2 regions of the Paraburkholderia sp. BCC1876 genome follow, and region 1 is predicted to be linked to the other one. Evidence: riboswitches for the same ligand, from Rfam matches in the RefSeq annotation. Region 1 holds a riboswitch; the other holds the start of a gene.
What was found. Region 1 has a riboswitch for fluoride ahead of crcB (fluoride efflux transporter CrcB). Riboswitches for the same ligand answer to the same signal wherever they lie in the genome.
Positions count from the first base shown of each region.

Region 1 (7,780 bases):
AGAAGCGCGACCAGAACCGCGAGATTGACGGCCACGTCGGTCACATAGTGAGCCCGGTCGGCGGCGATCGCGGTGGAACCGGTGCGCCGGACCACGAGCGTTTGCATACCGACGAGTCCGGCCGCGATCACCGAACTGCCCACGATCACCCAGATGCCGAAGCCGGTCTGATTCAGCGGCTGAGGCACGAACAGACGATGGATGGACTCCACGCCGAGTCCGAGCGCGGCACCTGCCAGCAGCAGCGCCTGGACAAAAGCGGCGACCGCTTCCGCTTTGCCGTGACCGTAGCGATGCCCGCGATCGGCCGGCCGCGCGGCATAGCGGACACCCGCGAACGTCACCGAGGACGCCACGACGTCCACCAGCCCATCGGCCGCCGAGGTCAGCAGGGAAATGGAGTCCGTTGCCAGCCACGCCCACACCTTGACGACGACCAGCCCCAGCGCGACCGCAAGCGCGATCACGGAGGCCATGCGTCGTAGTGCTTCGTCGGACATGCGTTCGGACATCGTGTCGGCCTCTCTAGCGGGACAGGGGATCAGAACATCGGGTGGGCGTCGGGGTAAAGCGCCGTGCGCAACGCCAGGCCACCGAGCACCACGAAGATGATCGCCGCCAGTATATGCACGGCCTTCGTCGGCAGACGGTCGGCGAACTTGTGTCCCAGATAGATCACCGGCACGTTGGCCAGCATCATGCCCAGGGTCGTGCCGGCCACCACACCGAAAAATTCGTGGAATCGCGCCGCCAGCGCGACCGTCACGATTTGCGTCTTATCGCCCATTTCCGCGATGAAGAAGGTGATCGCGGTCGTGCCGAACACGCCCATTGAATCTTTCATGGGCACGGTGTCGGCGTCGTCGAGCTTGTCGGGGATCAGAATCCACACCGCCATGACCGCGAACGACGCCACGACCGCCCAGTTCATGATCTCCGGCCGGATGACGCTGGCGAGCCAGGCGCCTAGCGCGCCGGAGCAGGCGTGATTGATCAGGGTCGCGGCAAACACGCCAAGTACGATCGGGATGGGTTTGCGATACCGCGCGGCCAGAACCAGCGACAGCAACTGGGTCTTGTCGCCGATTTCGGCGAGCCCGACCACGCTTGTGGAGACGAGGAATGATTGCATGGGGATTTTTTATAACCGGGCCGCACGGTCAATACACGATGACACGCACTCCCGCGACCCGGCTGGTGGGAGTGTGAGTCATCGGTCTTGCCAGGCGAAACGCTGCGCGCGCCATGACCGGTCTGGCGACCGGGCAAGTATGTTGACGCGAGCCCCTGAACATAAAGTCCAGGGCGGCTACTCCCCGAAGAGGGGCCGATTATAGCTGCCGGCTTGTGACCGGAGCAAGGCGTTTGGCCAGGTCGTGCGGCGCGTTCACTCGAAAGACGCCGCTCGCCGCGCGCTCCGTGCGCGTTTCAGTGCGCCGTTAGTTCGCCGTTGCCGTTAGCGCGACAGCAGCGAGACGGTGGCGATACCGAGCATGGTCATCATCAGCGACGCGCCGACGTGAAGCGCGATCTCGCCCGCCGCCCAGCCGAGCCGGCCGTCCTGCAGGCGTTGCACGACTTCCGCGGAAAACGTGGAGAAGGTCGACAGTCCGCCCATCAGACCCGTGATGACGAACAGCCGCCATTCCGGCGCGATCTGCGGCGCGCGCGCGAAACCGGCGACCGCGACGCCGATCACATAGCCGGCGATCACATTGGCGGCGAAGGTGCCGAGCGGCAGGCCGGTGAACAGGCCGTTCAGGCGGATGCCGAGAAACCAGCGGAATAGCGAACCGAGTGCGCCGCCAATGGCGACGGCGAGAATGGACCAATACATGGGAAGAGACCTGGCAAGACTGGAGTGTCGACAAACCGGGCGGGGCGGACGACGCGCGATGCCGCGTCCGCAATCATCCGGGCGTAGCAGGCATCATCAGCCCGAGGGCGGTTAAGGGAGAATGCCATCTCCAGCGCGCAAGTCTAACATCGGCGAATGCTGGTGGGGACAGGGTGGCGCAAGGCCGGCGCGTGTCACTCCGACGTCGCCGAGATCCGGTGAATCGACAGATCCGCACCGTTGTATTCCTCTTCCTGATCGAGCCGCAGGCCTACCGTCAGGCGAATCGCGCCGTACACCAGCGTGCCGCCGAGCGTCGCCACCGCGATGCCGCCCAGCGTGCCGACCAGTTGTGCGCCGAACGACACGCCGCCCATGCCGCCCAACGCGCGCAGACCGAAGATGCCCGCCGCGAGGCCGCCCCATGCGCCGCACAGCCCATGCAGCGGCCACACGCCGAGCACGTCGTCGATCCGCCAGCGGTTTTGCACGCACGTGAACATATAAACGAACAGCACGCCGGCGATGCCGCCCGTCACCAGCGCACCCAGCGGATGCATCAGATCGGAACCGGCGCACACCGCCACGAGGCCGGCCAGCGGCCCGTTGTACGTGAAGCCGGGGTCGTTGCGGCCCGCGAGCCACGCGGTCAGCGTGCCGCCGACCATCGCCATTAACGAATTGACGGCGACGAGGCCGCTGATCTTGTCGACGGTCTGCGCGCTCATCACGTTGAAGCCGAACCAGCCGACCGCCAGCACCCAGGCGCCCAGCGCGAGAAACGGAATATTCGACGGCGGATGCGCGGCGATCCCTCCATCGCGATGGTAGCGACCGTGCCGCGGGCCCAGCAGCAGCACCGCCGGCAGGGCGACCCAGCCGCCGAACGCGTGCACCACCACGGAACCGGCGAAGTCGTGGAACGGCAGGCCGAACACGTGAGTCAGCCAGTCCTGAATACCGAAGTGGCCATTCCAGGCAATCCCTTCGAAGAACGGATAGACGAAGCCGACCAGCACGAAGGTCGCGAACAGCTGCGGATTGAATTTCGAACGCTCGGCGATGCCGCCCGACACGATCGCCGGAATCGCGGCGGCGAAAGTCAGCAGGAAAAAGAAGCGCACCAGCGCGTAGCCGTTATGCGCGGCCAGGGTTTCGGCGCTGCCGAAGAACTGCACGCCATAAGCGATGGTGTAGCCGATGAAGAAATACGCAATGGTCGAGACCGAAAAATCCACCAGAATTTTGACGAGCGCATTGACCTGATTCTTTTTGCGGACCGTACCGAGTTCGAGAAACGCGAACCCTGCGTGCATGGCCAGCACCATGGCGGCGCCGAGCAGAAGAAACAGGGTATCGGTGCCGGTTTTCAGACTTTCCATCGATGTGTCCCGCTTAAAGGCAAAAAGCGGGCAGTGGATGCAAGAAGTGGGCCAAATGAGTGCGTGACAAACGCATTGGCGGTGCAATGTCGCACCGGAATGGGCGAAATGCTGTGATCCGGTTAATCATGTGGTCGGACCACATGCACCTCGAACCACGCAATAAGCACGATTTAAGTGCGTTCAAGTTCACGACAGGGCGTGATGGTTCAAAGTCGTGCGTGACCTTCTAAATTGCTTACTTTGCCTTCAATAACCCCACGATTTATGCGCATTCGCTGCGCGCGCTGACGTCGCCTGGCGGCTCAAGCCTGGTCGATGGCGTGGCCGCTTTGTTTCCTGTGCAAACGCCGACATAATGTGCCGTCCCGAGCACGATCTGCCGGCTACCGACTTCTACCGCGCACGCATGAGACTCACCACCAAAGGCCTGTTGCTGATCGCAATTCCGGCCCTCTTCGAACTGGCGCTTCTGTCCGGGCTGGTCAAGGCGCAGTCGGACGCGGCGCAAGCGGAGCGCTGGGCGATCCATAGCGAAGAAGTGCTGCGCCAGACCACCGCGATTCTCGATCCGGTGCTGGGCGAATCCGTGGCGCTGCGCGGCGCGGTACTCGCCAACGACACTCATTTCGTCACGCCGGTCATGGTGTGGATGGACGTCGACCGCCGTATCGATCAACTGGCCGAGCTGGTCGCCGATAACCCGGCGCAGGTCGAGCGGGTCGTGCAGGTCCGCCAGGCGGCGCAGGCGTATCGGCAATGGTCGGACCGCGTGCAGGACATGCTGCATTCCGGGCGACGTCGCGATGTGCTCGATCGTTTCCGCGACCTCGCGCCGGCCGACGTGCTCGATCGCTTCCGGCAGCAGGTGGCGGCATTCCAGTCTGAAGAACGACGCATCGACGCGCTTCGCTCGAACGCCGCGGAATCCGCGCGCGAACGTCAGCAGATTCTCGTGGTCGCGGCGGTGCTCGGCTCGTTGCTGTTCGTCGCGCTGGCCGTCTGGCTATTTACGCGCGGCGTGCGCGGCCGGCTTGCCGTGCTGTCCGACAACGCCGGGCGGTTGGCCGGCAATGAGCCGCTGGCGCCGATCGGCCCCGGCCGCGACGAAATCGCCCGGCTCGATCTGACCTTGCACGAGACCAGCCGGCGCCTGCTCGAAGCCGAGCGTATCCAGGTGCGTTTTCAGGCTGATCTCGCGCGCCGCGCCGGCGAACTCGCGCGAATCAACGAGACCTTGCGGCAACAGACTCAGGAAAACGAAATGTTCATCTACAGCGTCTCGCACGATCTGCGCGCGCCGCTGGTGAATCTGCAGGGCTTCTCGAAAGAGCTGATCCGCGCGTGCGACGAACTGCGCGCGGCGGTGCGCGAGTCGTCGCTCGGCGCGGAGGCGCGGCAGCGTATCGAGCGGGTGGTCGACGAGGACATCGGCGAAGCGTTGCACTATCTGCAGACGGCCGTGCTGCGCGCGTCGCACATTATCGACGCGCTGTTGCGGCTGTCGCGCGTCGGCCGTGTCGAGTACCGGCAGCAGAAGGTCGAGGTGCGCGATATCGTGCCGCGCGTGATCGACGCCATGCAAGGCTCGATCCGGGCGCGGCATGCGCATGTCAGCGTGCATGAATTGCCCGCGGTGTGGGGAGACCCGACCGCGCTCGAGCAGGTGTTCGCGAACCTGATCGGCAATGCGGTGAATTATCTGGACCCGGCGCGCGAAGGCCGGATCGAGATCGGCACGACGGCAGCACCGCCGGGCGTCCACTCGCTACGAATCTTCTACGTGCGGGACAACGGATTGGGGATTCCGGCGGTCGCGTTGCCGCGGCTATTCAATGCGTTTCAGCGGCTGCACGGCAATACGGTGGCCGGCGAGGGCATCGGTCTGGCGCTCGTGCGCCGCGTGGTGGAGCGTCACGGCGGACGCGTGTGGGCGGAATCGAAAGAGGGCGTGGGCACGACGTTTTATCTGTCGCTGCCCGAAGCCGAGGCGAGGTCGGCGCAACTGGCTGCCGAGTCGCGCGTTGCGCCGGCTGCGGCCGCGGCCGCGCCTGGAGTTCAACCGATTCGCGGCTTGCGCGATCGGCCGCTGGATTTCGAGGGACGTGACCGCCCGAACCTGATCGTGAACGGTAGCGCGGCAAACCCTGTCGTGGATGCGAAGCCGGGCGTCAGCGCGGGCTGATGCGGCAAGGGCTCGCCCATGCAAGATGGGGCAGGCCGACGGCGGATAGAACGGGATTGGGCGTGAGCGTCAGCACGCCGTGAAAAGTCGCCGGGGTTTGAGCAGGCGGCGGCCGCGGATCGACCAGTAGCAACCGAACGCCAGCAGAATGACGACGCCCGCCAGGGCTTCGAGTGGTTCGAGATGGTGGCCGCCCAGGCCTTCCAGTGTGACCAGGCTGCGCTCGATAATCAGCAGCGCTCCCCACAGCGAGCAGGCAGCCTGCGCCAGCAGACGCGTGCCGGCCAGACGCCGCGCGCGGTTCTCGCACGACCAGTCGGCCGGCGTGCGTGCGCAGAAGAAAATAATCGCCATCAACGTGACGGCGAGGATGACGATCCAATCGGTCAGTTCCATCGCAAGACCCTCCCAAGTCGATCGGCGACTATAGGAAGGCCCTCCGTTGAACACTATCGGACGAGTCTCAATTTGGGATGGGTGGCGGCGAGCGCGAATTGCCGCATCGGGCAACGCGCTCGCCGCTGGATCGGCGCTGAAGTGTCGACGTGTCGACGTGTTGACGCTAACGTTAAAGCTCAGCGCCGCGCTCAGGACGGATCAGAGTTCGATCCGGGTGCCGAGCAACACGAGGAATTGACGCAGCCATTCCGGATGCGCGGGCCATGCGGGCGCGGTGACGAAGTTGGCGTCGGTGATTGCCGCGTCGACCGGAATGTCGGCGTATTCGCCGCCGGCCATTTTCACTTCGGGGGCGCAGGCCGGGTAGGCCGAGATGCGCTTGCCGCGAATCACGTCGGCGGCGGCCAGCAGTTGCGCTGCGTGACAAATTGCCGCAATCGGCTTGCCGGCTTCGGCGAATTGCCGCACCAGTTCGATGACCTTCGGATTGAGCCGCAGATACTCCGGCGCGCGGCCGCCGGCAATGGCCAGCGCATCGTACTGACGCGGATCGGCGTCGTCGAACGAAGCGTTGAGCGCGAACAGATGGCCCGGCTTCTCGGTGTAGGTCTGGTCGCCTTCGAAATCGTGGATCGCCGTCTTGATGCGATCGCCCGCCTTCTTGTTCGGGCACACGGCGTCGACGATATGGCCGACTGCCTGCAGTGCCTGGAACGGCACCATCGTTTCGTAATCCTCGGCGAAGTCGCCAGTCAGGAACAGGATCTTCTTTGCTGCCATTGCATGCCTCCAATTGATCAACGCTACACATCGAACGCGGAAATACGCTTCGGGAGTCTACTCCAACGCGTTTGACAGAACCGCGACGGAGCCTGCAATTGACGTGAGCGATGAAGGTGGCGCGAGGTGGGGCCGCGTAGTGCGGGCCTGGTGCGGATGGGTGCGGTATGACTCAATACGCATTGTCGCAAACGCACGCTGAAGGTGGGACTGACGTCGCGTGCCTGGCCGTTCGAATGCCGGCTAAGGCCGATATGCAACGCGACGGCGTATCATTGGCGCGTTTTCGCAAGCGGAAGCCGCTCGACGCGGCTCACACTGAACCATGATTTCATTGCTCCATTCACCTTTGCTGCGCCGTGTCGCGGTCGTCCTCGTCGTATTCGGCGGGCTGGCTGCCTGTCAGAAGAATGACGCGTCGGCGGGACAGGTCGCCGGCACGCTCAATAACGCCGCGCAGGTCGCGAGTCAGAAGCTCGATCAGGCAGCCAGCTACGTCGGCCAGCAGGTCGACGCGACCAAAGACGCCGCCCAGCAGAACCTCGACTCGGCGGCCTCCGCGCCGACGATCAAGATCGACCCCGACGCGTTGGCGTCGACCGCGCAAGCGAATCTGCAGAACGCGGCGAATTCGGCCAACGCGCAACTCGGCAAGGCCGCTTCGCTGACTGGCCAGGGCCTCGAAACCGCCGGGCGCAAGCTGCAGGAATGGTCGGCGCAAAGCTCGGCATCGGCGGCGAATGCGTCGGCTTCGGGATCGTCCTCGGGCGATTCGAGCGACGCGCAAAAGCAGATGGACAAGTGACGGACCCGCTTAACCGGGGCGCCCGTTTGACAGTCGGATTAAATGTAATTACCATGGTTACACATTGTCGTCGCCGGGCAGGTTTGCTGTGAATACGAGTAGCCGGTTTGCATTTGCGGTACACGTGCTCGCGCTGCTGTCGTTGCAGGAGGGCGTGCCGCTCTCGTCGGACATGATCGCGGGCAGCGTCAACACGAATCCCGCATTGATCCGGCGGCTGTTGTCCATGCTGGCCGAGGCGGGTCTCACCACCTCGCAGCTCGGCGCGGGCGGCGGCGCGCTACTCGCGCGGTCGCCGGAGCAGATCAGTTTGCTCGAGGTGTATCGCGCGGTGGACGACGCGCAATTATTCGCATTGCATCGCGAGGAGCCGAATCCGGCGTGCATGGTCG
Region 1 is NZ_CADFGI010000002.1:327,817-335,596, forward strand. Features, by position in the region: gene HWY05_RS07880 (cation diffusion facilitator family transporter) at 1-512, opposite strand, end outside; gene HWY05_RS07885 (TMEM165/GDT1 family protein) at 542-1,132, opposite strand; yybP-ykoY riboswitch at 1,140-1,330, opposite strand; gene crcB (fluoride efflux transporter CrcB) at 1,457-1,837, opposite strand; fluoride riboswitch at 1,918-1,978, opposite strand; gene HWY05_RS07895 (ammonium transporter) at 2,032-3,219, opposite strand; gene HWY05_RS07900 (sensor histidine kinase) at 3,629-5,404, shown strand; gene HWY05_RS07905 (hypothetical protein) at 5,474-5,800, opposite strand; gene HWY05_RS07910 (DJ-1/PfpI family protein) at 6,002-6,583, opposite strand; gene HWY05_RS07915 (hypothetical protein) at 6,909-7,388, shown strand; gene HWY05_RS07920 (Rrf2 family transcriptional regulator) at 7,477-7,780, shown strand, end outside.

Region 2 (7,780 bases), on a different contig from region 1:
TTCGCCAGCCGAAGCCGCGAGCGCAGATGCTGTTCGGCGTTGGGCGCAAGGTCAAAGCCGCATTCGGCGACCGGGCGGCCCACGCGGATTGCGGTCAGCGTGTCCTGCAAGGGCTTGCGTGAGCGCACGTGCATCAGCACGTTGCCGGTGGCCACGACAGGGACGTCAAGGCGGGCCGCGATGCGCTCGACCGAATCCTGGTGGATATCATCCATCGCACGCGCGAGAAGCGTGAGTGCTACCCACGTTCTGCCGGGGAAGGTCTGTGATGCCCACTCCAGTTGCGCGTCGAGCCGTACTGCGTTCGCAGGAAAATCCGGCACAACGATGACCAGACAGTCGGGCAGGCCGCGCAGGTGAGAATAGGGCGCTTCGCCGTGATCGAGATCGCGCGGCGCGAGCAGGTAGGTGCCTTTCGCGGTGCGCGTGCGGGCGAGCGTGATCAGTTCGGAGAGGTTTCCGTAGCCTTCGCGGTTCTGGGCAATGACAAGCAGATTGATAGCCGGCGAGCCGTCGGCGTTGGTCAGGCGAAAACGCGCCCCGACCAGCAGTTTGATCCCGGCCTCTTTCGCCGCTACGTGGGCGCGCACGATGCCGGCCAGCGAGCACTCGTCGGCGACCGCTATGGCCTCGTAGCCGAGTTGCGCGGCGCGCGCCGACAGTTCCTCCGCATGCGAAGCGCCATGCAGAAACGAGAAGTTGGAAGAGCACTGCAGCTCGGCGTAGCCGGGCAGGCCGAACGATGCGCTATCCACGGTCCGTCAGCCAAAGAGGCCATGCAGATACCAGCGTGCTTCCTCGTCGTCGCGACTGCCGACGCGCTCCCGGTAGATCCAGTAGCAGACCGCGTCGTCGGATTCGGCAACGAAGTAGTCGCGCGTGACAAGTTCGCCGTCAAACCAGCCGGCCTCCACGCGTTCACCGGGCGAGACCATGCGCAACGGCGTGCCGTAGAACGGACGGTGCGCGCGCATGAGCAGCTTCACTCGCTCCTCGAGTAACCAGATCGGCCGCGGCGTGTCGGCCGGCGGTGATGCCCATTTTGCGGGGTCAGCGAGTGGCACCCAGCGCGCGGCTATTTCCGGTCGATGATCGGCAACCGGGGCCGGCCGCAGCACGTTTTCTGCACCGAGCCGCGCAACGAGCAGCTCCATCAGGCGTGCGTGATCCGCCGGCGAGCCGCCGGGCTCCGGAAAGAGCGAATCTGACTCAGGCGCTGCCGCCTGAACGTCGCGTGCCTCGATCCCTATGGCGATCACGGCCGCAGCCAGATCGACACGCGCGAGACGCTCGCGCAACAGTCTGACCAGATGGTCCTCGCGCCACGTTGGCTCGGCGAGCGCGATATCGATCGTCGTTGGCTCAATAGCGGCGCGCCCGCGTTCATGTTCGAGCACCACGCTGAGCCGGACGATCGCCAGTTGCTGGTTCACGAGCCATCCGGTCATCTGCACGATCAGCCGGCGCGCGGCGAACAGGCAGGCCTCGGCGTTCTCGATGCGATCGGGCATTTCGATGCGCGCGGCAAACGTCGGCGGCAACTCAAGCCATTCATGAACTTCCGGCGCACCTCCTGCGGCGCGATCGAGCAGTTCCAGCAGGGCAACGCCACAACGCTTTTTCAGGCCCGCGCGCGGCAGCCGCATCAGTTCGCCAACCGTCTGGCAGCCGATACCGGTGAACCAGTCGGCGTACTTGCGGGCAGGTGGGAGCAGTGCGACCGGCAACGCAGACAGTGCACGCAAAAGCGAGCGCTGCGAGAGCGCTCGGCCGCCGCCGCGTCGGGCAAGGAGCCACGCTCCTTCGCCGGTCGGCGCGACGCCAAACGTTGCGGTCACCCCGATCGCTTCCGCGATGCGCTTCATCGCGCGCAGCAGCGCGCGTACGCCGCCGAACAGACGCAGACTCGCAGAGACGTCGATCAGTACCGTGTTTTCCGACGCCGGCGCGACCTGAGGCGAGAACTGCATCAGGCCAGTGGCCAGTGCGATAGTCGTGTCGTGCTCACGGGCCGGATCACGCTCGCACAGATGCGCGTCGGGAGACATGGTCAGAACGCCGCCGCGCCGCATGCCCGGCCGTGCCCCAACGACGCGCGCGGCCTCATCCAGCGAAACAACGCGCTCGTGATCGAACACGACGAGACCTGCGCCCGCGTCAGGCGACCACTTCGGCCGGAACACTTCGAGGCTCAGCAACGGGAGATGAACGCCGATCCACACTTGCATTTCGATTCACATTCAGGATGGGCGACGGGGAGAGCGGCACGAAGAGCGCGTCGTCGCGCCGGGGGCCCCGACGCTTTAAGAACTCCACATTCACACCGTCGCGCGCCGGACGGATCGCCAGCCGCAACGGCGCGGTCGACGCGTCGCTGGCGCTTGCCAGCGGGCGCATCATGAAAAACAGCGTGTCGGACGCCTGGGCCGCCAGATGAAGCCGGCGCAGGGATTCCGGCCGCACATGGTTTTGCCACAAGATCAGTGCGCCAGCGGTTCCGGCGCGCAGGATCTGCTCGGCGGCCCACAACGCATCGGCGGTTTTACTGGCATGCAGCACGCGCACATGTTCGGCAGACAAGCCCCACCATGCCAGAGCCGCTGGCTGGATCCGGTGCGGCGGCTGCAGCAGCATCACGGGGCGGCCTTCGACCGTGGCAAGGCTTGCGCGCAGCAGCCGAATCTCGCCCACTCCCGGGCTTGGCAACAGCAGGTCGGTGAGAGCGCCCTGGGGCCAGCCGCCACCGGGCATTTCAGCCCCCAGGTCTGCGCTACCACAGGGGACAACCTGCGCGCGCGAACCTCCCAGTTGAGATCCACGCCACAAACTTATTCCCCCCGACTCCGAATACATAGTTGTGTCGAGGGCACCATCAATGGAACGCGCCCGTTCTTCGGGGGTGCGTAACTGCTGTCCAGCTGTGGCAGTCCGAGTCACGATCAGGCTCCAATGGTACTGTATAAATATACAGGTATTTTAGCCCAAGATCCCAACTTTCAGATAGGCGACGCCGGGCTGCCAGGAAACCGCATTCGTTGGACTAGCACGCAGTTAGCCAGACGCAAAAGTACGGAATTGACGGGACTGCCGGGATAAGCGAATGTTCAAAGGACCACCGGGGGGCGCAGTTACGTCCCAGCAACTTGCCGACGCTGCTTCGCTCAAGGAGGGTGAGAGGCGCTAGACGACCCACAGCAGCCCTTCATCGAACATGCCATTCAACGGCCGCTAGTGGATTTCAAACGGACCGTCAGGAAAAGCCGTTACCGCGAAAGTTGGCGCAATCCAAATCTTCCCCAAGCTGAATCAGGGAAGAGAGACGGTTGTTCGCTGTCATCGGATGCTATATAGTCCGAGTTGATTCTGGAGATGGCGTTCCTCCTTTAACCATCGCGCTCACGGCGCGGTTAATGACGCCTACAGTTACCTGACTATCGTCGGGGCTGTAGGCGCTCGCGCCCACATCCTTCTCGTTGGTCAGGCCAAGCAACATCGCGCACATGACCAATGCACAAACTCAAACGCTTTGAACAACTCGAATTGCTGCCTTATCTGGGCAAGTGGTTTCTGATCGCCTGCGTCGCCGCGGCTCTCGCAGGTAGCGCCTCGGCCTTTTTCCTAATTTCGCTCGATAGCGCAACCGCGTGGCGCGAGGCTCACCGCTGGGCGATCTGGATGCTGCCCGTGGCGGGTTTCGCAGTGGGCTTGCTGTACCACCTGCTGGGCAAGCCGGTCGTTGCGGGCAACAACCTGATCATCGACGAAATCCACGATCCGAAGAAGGTCGTGCCGTTGCGCATGGTGCCGCTCGTGCTCGGCGGCACGATCGTCTCGCATCTGTTCGGCGCCTCGGTCGGCCGAGAGGGCACGGCGGTCCAGATGGGCGCTGCACTAGCCGACCAGTTGACCCACGCATTTCGCCTTGAACGTGAAGACCGTCGCATCCTGCTGATGATCGGCATGAGCGCAGGGTTCGCGTCGGTGTTCGGCACACCGCTAGCCGGCGCAGTGTTCGGCCTCGAAGTGCTCGCAATCGGGCGCATGCGTTATGACGCACTCTTTCCTTGCATCGTGGCGGGCATCGTCGCCGATCAGGTCTGTCTGGCATGGGGCGTCCATCACGTCCACTATGCGGTCGGCGCGATCGCGCCCATCAGCGCATGGAGCGTCGTTGCCGTCGTGATCGCCGGCATTGCGTTCGGTCTGGTCGGCATGGCATTCGCAACCAGCGCGCACAAGCTCGGCGCGCTGATGAAGCGCTACATCATGTATGGGCCGTTGCGCCCGTTCGTGGGCGGGATCGTCATAGCGACTGCCGTGTGGGCGCTCGATGCCTACCGGTACATCGGCCTTGGCATCCCCGATATCGTTCGCTCGTTTCAGCAACCGATGCAGCCGTGGGACTTTCTCGCAAAGTTCGGCTTTACGGTTGTGTCGCTTGGTACAGGCTTCAAGGGCGGCGAGGTCACGCCGCTGTTCTACATCGGCGCGACCCTCGGTAATGCACTGGCGCCGCTGCTGCATATGCCGTTCGCGCTGATGGCAGCCATCGGCTTCGTTGCAGTCTTCTCGGGGGCCGCAAACACGCCGATCGCCACCACCATCATGGCCATGGAGTTGTTCGGCACGGGCATTGGCCCGCTTGCCGCTATCGGTTGCGTGACCGCTTACCTGTTTTCTGGCCATGCAGGCATCTATCACGCGCAGCGCGTCGGGCATGGCAAACATCGCAAGCACCCGCTGTCGGTGCCAGACGGAATACGGAGTGCCGAACCCGGCGGGTCTCGCCCGCAGAAAGCAACAGCGGCGACACCAGTCGCGAATGGCAAGCAGCCGCGTAGGTCGATTGATACGGCAGTGACGACAGGGGAAAACGGTCAATGATTCAGCAAATCAACAAACAGCGCATTGCGGCGCTCCGACTTTACTTCCCGCTTGCGACCCGCGCCCGAGCGACGCGGTTCTGGCATCGCCTCAGCGCACCTGCACTCGCCCATCACCTGATAGCTGTAGCGAAGAGGTCTAACATCATGCAAGCGATACTGCATCACGTTAGCTCAGGGTATCTGCCGGGGGAGCGGCTCTCTCACCAGCATCCAGAAATCAGCGGAATGCGGCATCCGCAGTGTCTCGAACTGGTTGACACCGAAGAGCGCCTGCGTGATTTCATGCGCGAACACGCCGACGAGTTGCGCAAGGTCCACGCTGTAATGTTCCTCTGTGAACTGCCCGTCGCGCATCTCCTCACGGCCCGTGCGCTTTCAACATCAAGCGGAAGTTAAACCATGACCGGGGCGTACTCGCTTATCGCCATCAGCTTCGGTGCAATGCTGGGCGCACTCGCCCGCTATGGCTTGAGCGTCACGATGAACGCGCTTGTGCCAAACATTCCGATGGGGACGCTCGCGTGCAATCTGATTGCCGCGTATATCGTCGGGTTTGCGATCGCATTCTTCGGTTCGACAACTGGTCTGTCCGTTGCTTGGCGCCTTTTCCTCATCACGGGTCTGGCTGGCGGACTCTCGACATTCTCGACTTTTTCTGCCGAACTGCTGACTTTGCTTCGGGACGGTCGTCTCGGGTGGTCGGTCGGCATGCTGGCGCTGCACGTCGGCGGTTCGTTAGTCATGACCGCGCTGGGCATGGCCACGCTTTCTCTAACCCGTCACACCTGAAAAGGAGTCTGTCATGCAAGGCTATCAATTGACGTTTTTTACTGAACAGAACCGTAAGCATGGGCATCAGTCAATCTGCGACTGGCTGCTGAAATTCGCCGAACAGCACGGCGCTTCGGGCGGAACGTTGATGACTGGCGCAGAAGGGTTCGATCGCGCGGGCAAGTTCCATTCGGCCGGCTTTTTCGAACTCGCCGATCAGCCGCTTGCCATCACCGTTTCCGTCGATGAGCAGGCATGCCAAGGCTTGATGAACGCGCTCGCGGAAGAAGACGTCGATCTCAGCTACGTGAAGATTCCGGTCGAGTTTGGCCGAGTGGGCCGCTCTGTCGCGTAACAGGTTGTGATCGATTTATCAGATGCTACTGATCTCTTTTTACACCCTGGGAGCGCGCTAACAGAACGTACGCTGTCGTACCGACGTGCATCCGGACTGCGACGATAATTAGTGGGCGTTCGGCTGGTTGCCGCGTGTAATTCCACGGGCCGCAGCAACCGCTGCGGCTTCTTTTTAGCGTACAGCCGAGCCGCTGGGGCGAAGGTGTCTAGGGGCGCGTCATGATGCACGTTTTTCTCGCGAACAATCGCGATGAATTGATAGCACGTTGCCGTGCGAAAGTGGCGCTGAGGCATGGTCGGGAGGCAACTGCGCAACAACTTCAAAATGGGGTCCCGATTTTCCTGGATCAGCTCATCCGAACACTTCGAATTGAGCAAACATCAGTGCCTATGGACAGTCGCAAAATTTCTGGGCCTTCGGGGGGTGGGGCGTCGCTATCCGAAATGGGCACAAACGCAGCGCAGCATGGGCGGGAGTTGTTGAAACTCGGATTATCGGTTGACCAGGTTGTCCATGATTACGGCGACCTGTGCCAGGCGATTACGGATCTCGCGTTCGAGCGCGACGCGCCATTTGAAACGGACGAGTTTCGAACGCTTAACCGTTGCATGGACAATGCAATTGCGGATGCTGTCACCGAATTTAGCTATCAACGCGACTTTGCCATAGCGGATAAGCAAGCGCTCGAGTTGCGTGAGCAACTGGGGATGGCCTTGCATGAGCTACGCAATTCCCTTCAAGCCGCGACGCTCGCGTTTGACGCGATAAAAGCCGGAAATCTAAGTCTATTTGGTGCCACGGGCTCGCTTCTGGAACGCAGCCTGAACAGATTAAAGGGGCAAATCAATCGCGCTCTGGACGAGGTACGATCGGAAGAGGGTACTACTCTGCAATCTGGATTTTTTTCCGTTGCTAATTTCATCGCCGACGTGAAATCTTTCGCAGAACTTGCCGCTCTTGTTCGCGGATGCACAATGACGGTCGCTACGGTAGATCCATCCCTTGCAATTAGCGGAGATCGTGATGAGCTTTACGCGGCCGTCATAAACCTGCTGCAGAATGCTTTCAAATTTACGTACAATCACACCGAAGTGACGTTGGAAGCCTATGCGTTGTCGGATCGCATCCTGATCGACGTGTCGGATCAATGCGGTGGCCTGCCCCCTGGTAATGCAGAAAGGATGTTTACGCCCTTTATGCAAAACGGCGTGGACCGATCCGGACTGGGGCTAGGCCTTTCAATCGCCAAGCGCAACGTTGAAGCAAATGCAGGTGTTCTCAGCGTCCGAGATGTTCCGGGCACTGGCTGCGTCTTCACCATTACCCTGCCGCGATTTTCGTTGACTGCATGATGAGTATGATCGCTCGCCGTTCGCCCTCTTCGAATCGCGGAAGGCCGGCGAACTGACAAGCGCTCGGGACCCTAAATTGCTGCACTTCGAAGTAATTTAGGGGATCGGAATGTCACGGGACCAAGGCAAGTGCCTTCTTATTGCTGACGACGATCCGGAAATGCTGGCCGCATACTCAGTGTTCTTTCGTGATCAGGGTTTTGATATCCGGACTGCCGCCAACGGTGCTGATGCGTTTGCAGAATACTGCGTGTGGCGTCCGGACGCTGTATTGCTCGATATCGAAATGCCTCTTCTCGATGGCCGTGGAGTAGCAAGAGCGATCCGACTTGCTCGTGCGATCCCGGCACCGTTGCTGTTAGCCACGAGCGGCCTGACATCGCTCTCTGAAAATGACGAATCGATACGCGCCG
Region 2 is NZ_CADFGI010000008.1:218,947-226,726, reverse strand. Features, by position in the region: gene HWY05_RS26835 (error-prone DNA polymerase) at 1-755, opposite strand, end outside; gene HWY05_RS26830 (DNA polymerase Y family protein) at 762-2,228, opposite strand; gene imuA (translesion DNA synthesis-associated protein ImuA) at 2,158-2,853, opposite strand; fluoride riboswitch at 3,357-3,427, shown strand; gene HWY05_RS26820 (voltage-gated chloride channel family protein) at 3,508-4,884, shown strand; gene HWY05_RS26815 (DUF190 domain-containing protein) at 4,881-5,282, shown strand; gene crcB (fluoride efflux transporter CrcB) at 5,286-5,675, shown strand; gene HWY05_RS26805 (DUF190 domain-containing protein) at 5,689-6,012, shown strand; gene HWY05_RS26800 (HAMP domain-containing sensor histidine kinase) at 6,234-7,367, shown strand; gene HWY05_RS26795 (response regulator) at 7,477-7,780, shown strand, end outside.
Region 2: it holds a riboswitch for fluoride, as region 1 does, so the genes downstream of both, HWY05_RS26820 (voltage-gated chloride channel family protein) here and crcB (fluoride efflux transporter CrcB) in region 1, are expected to answer to the same signal.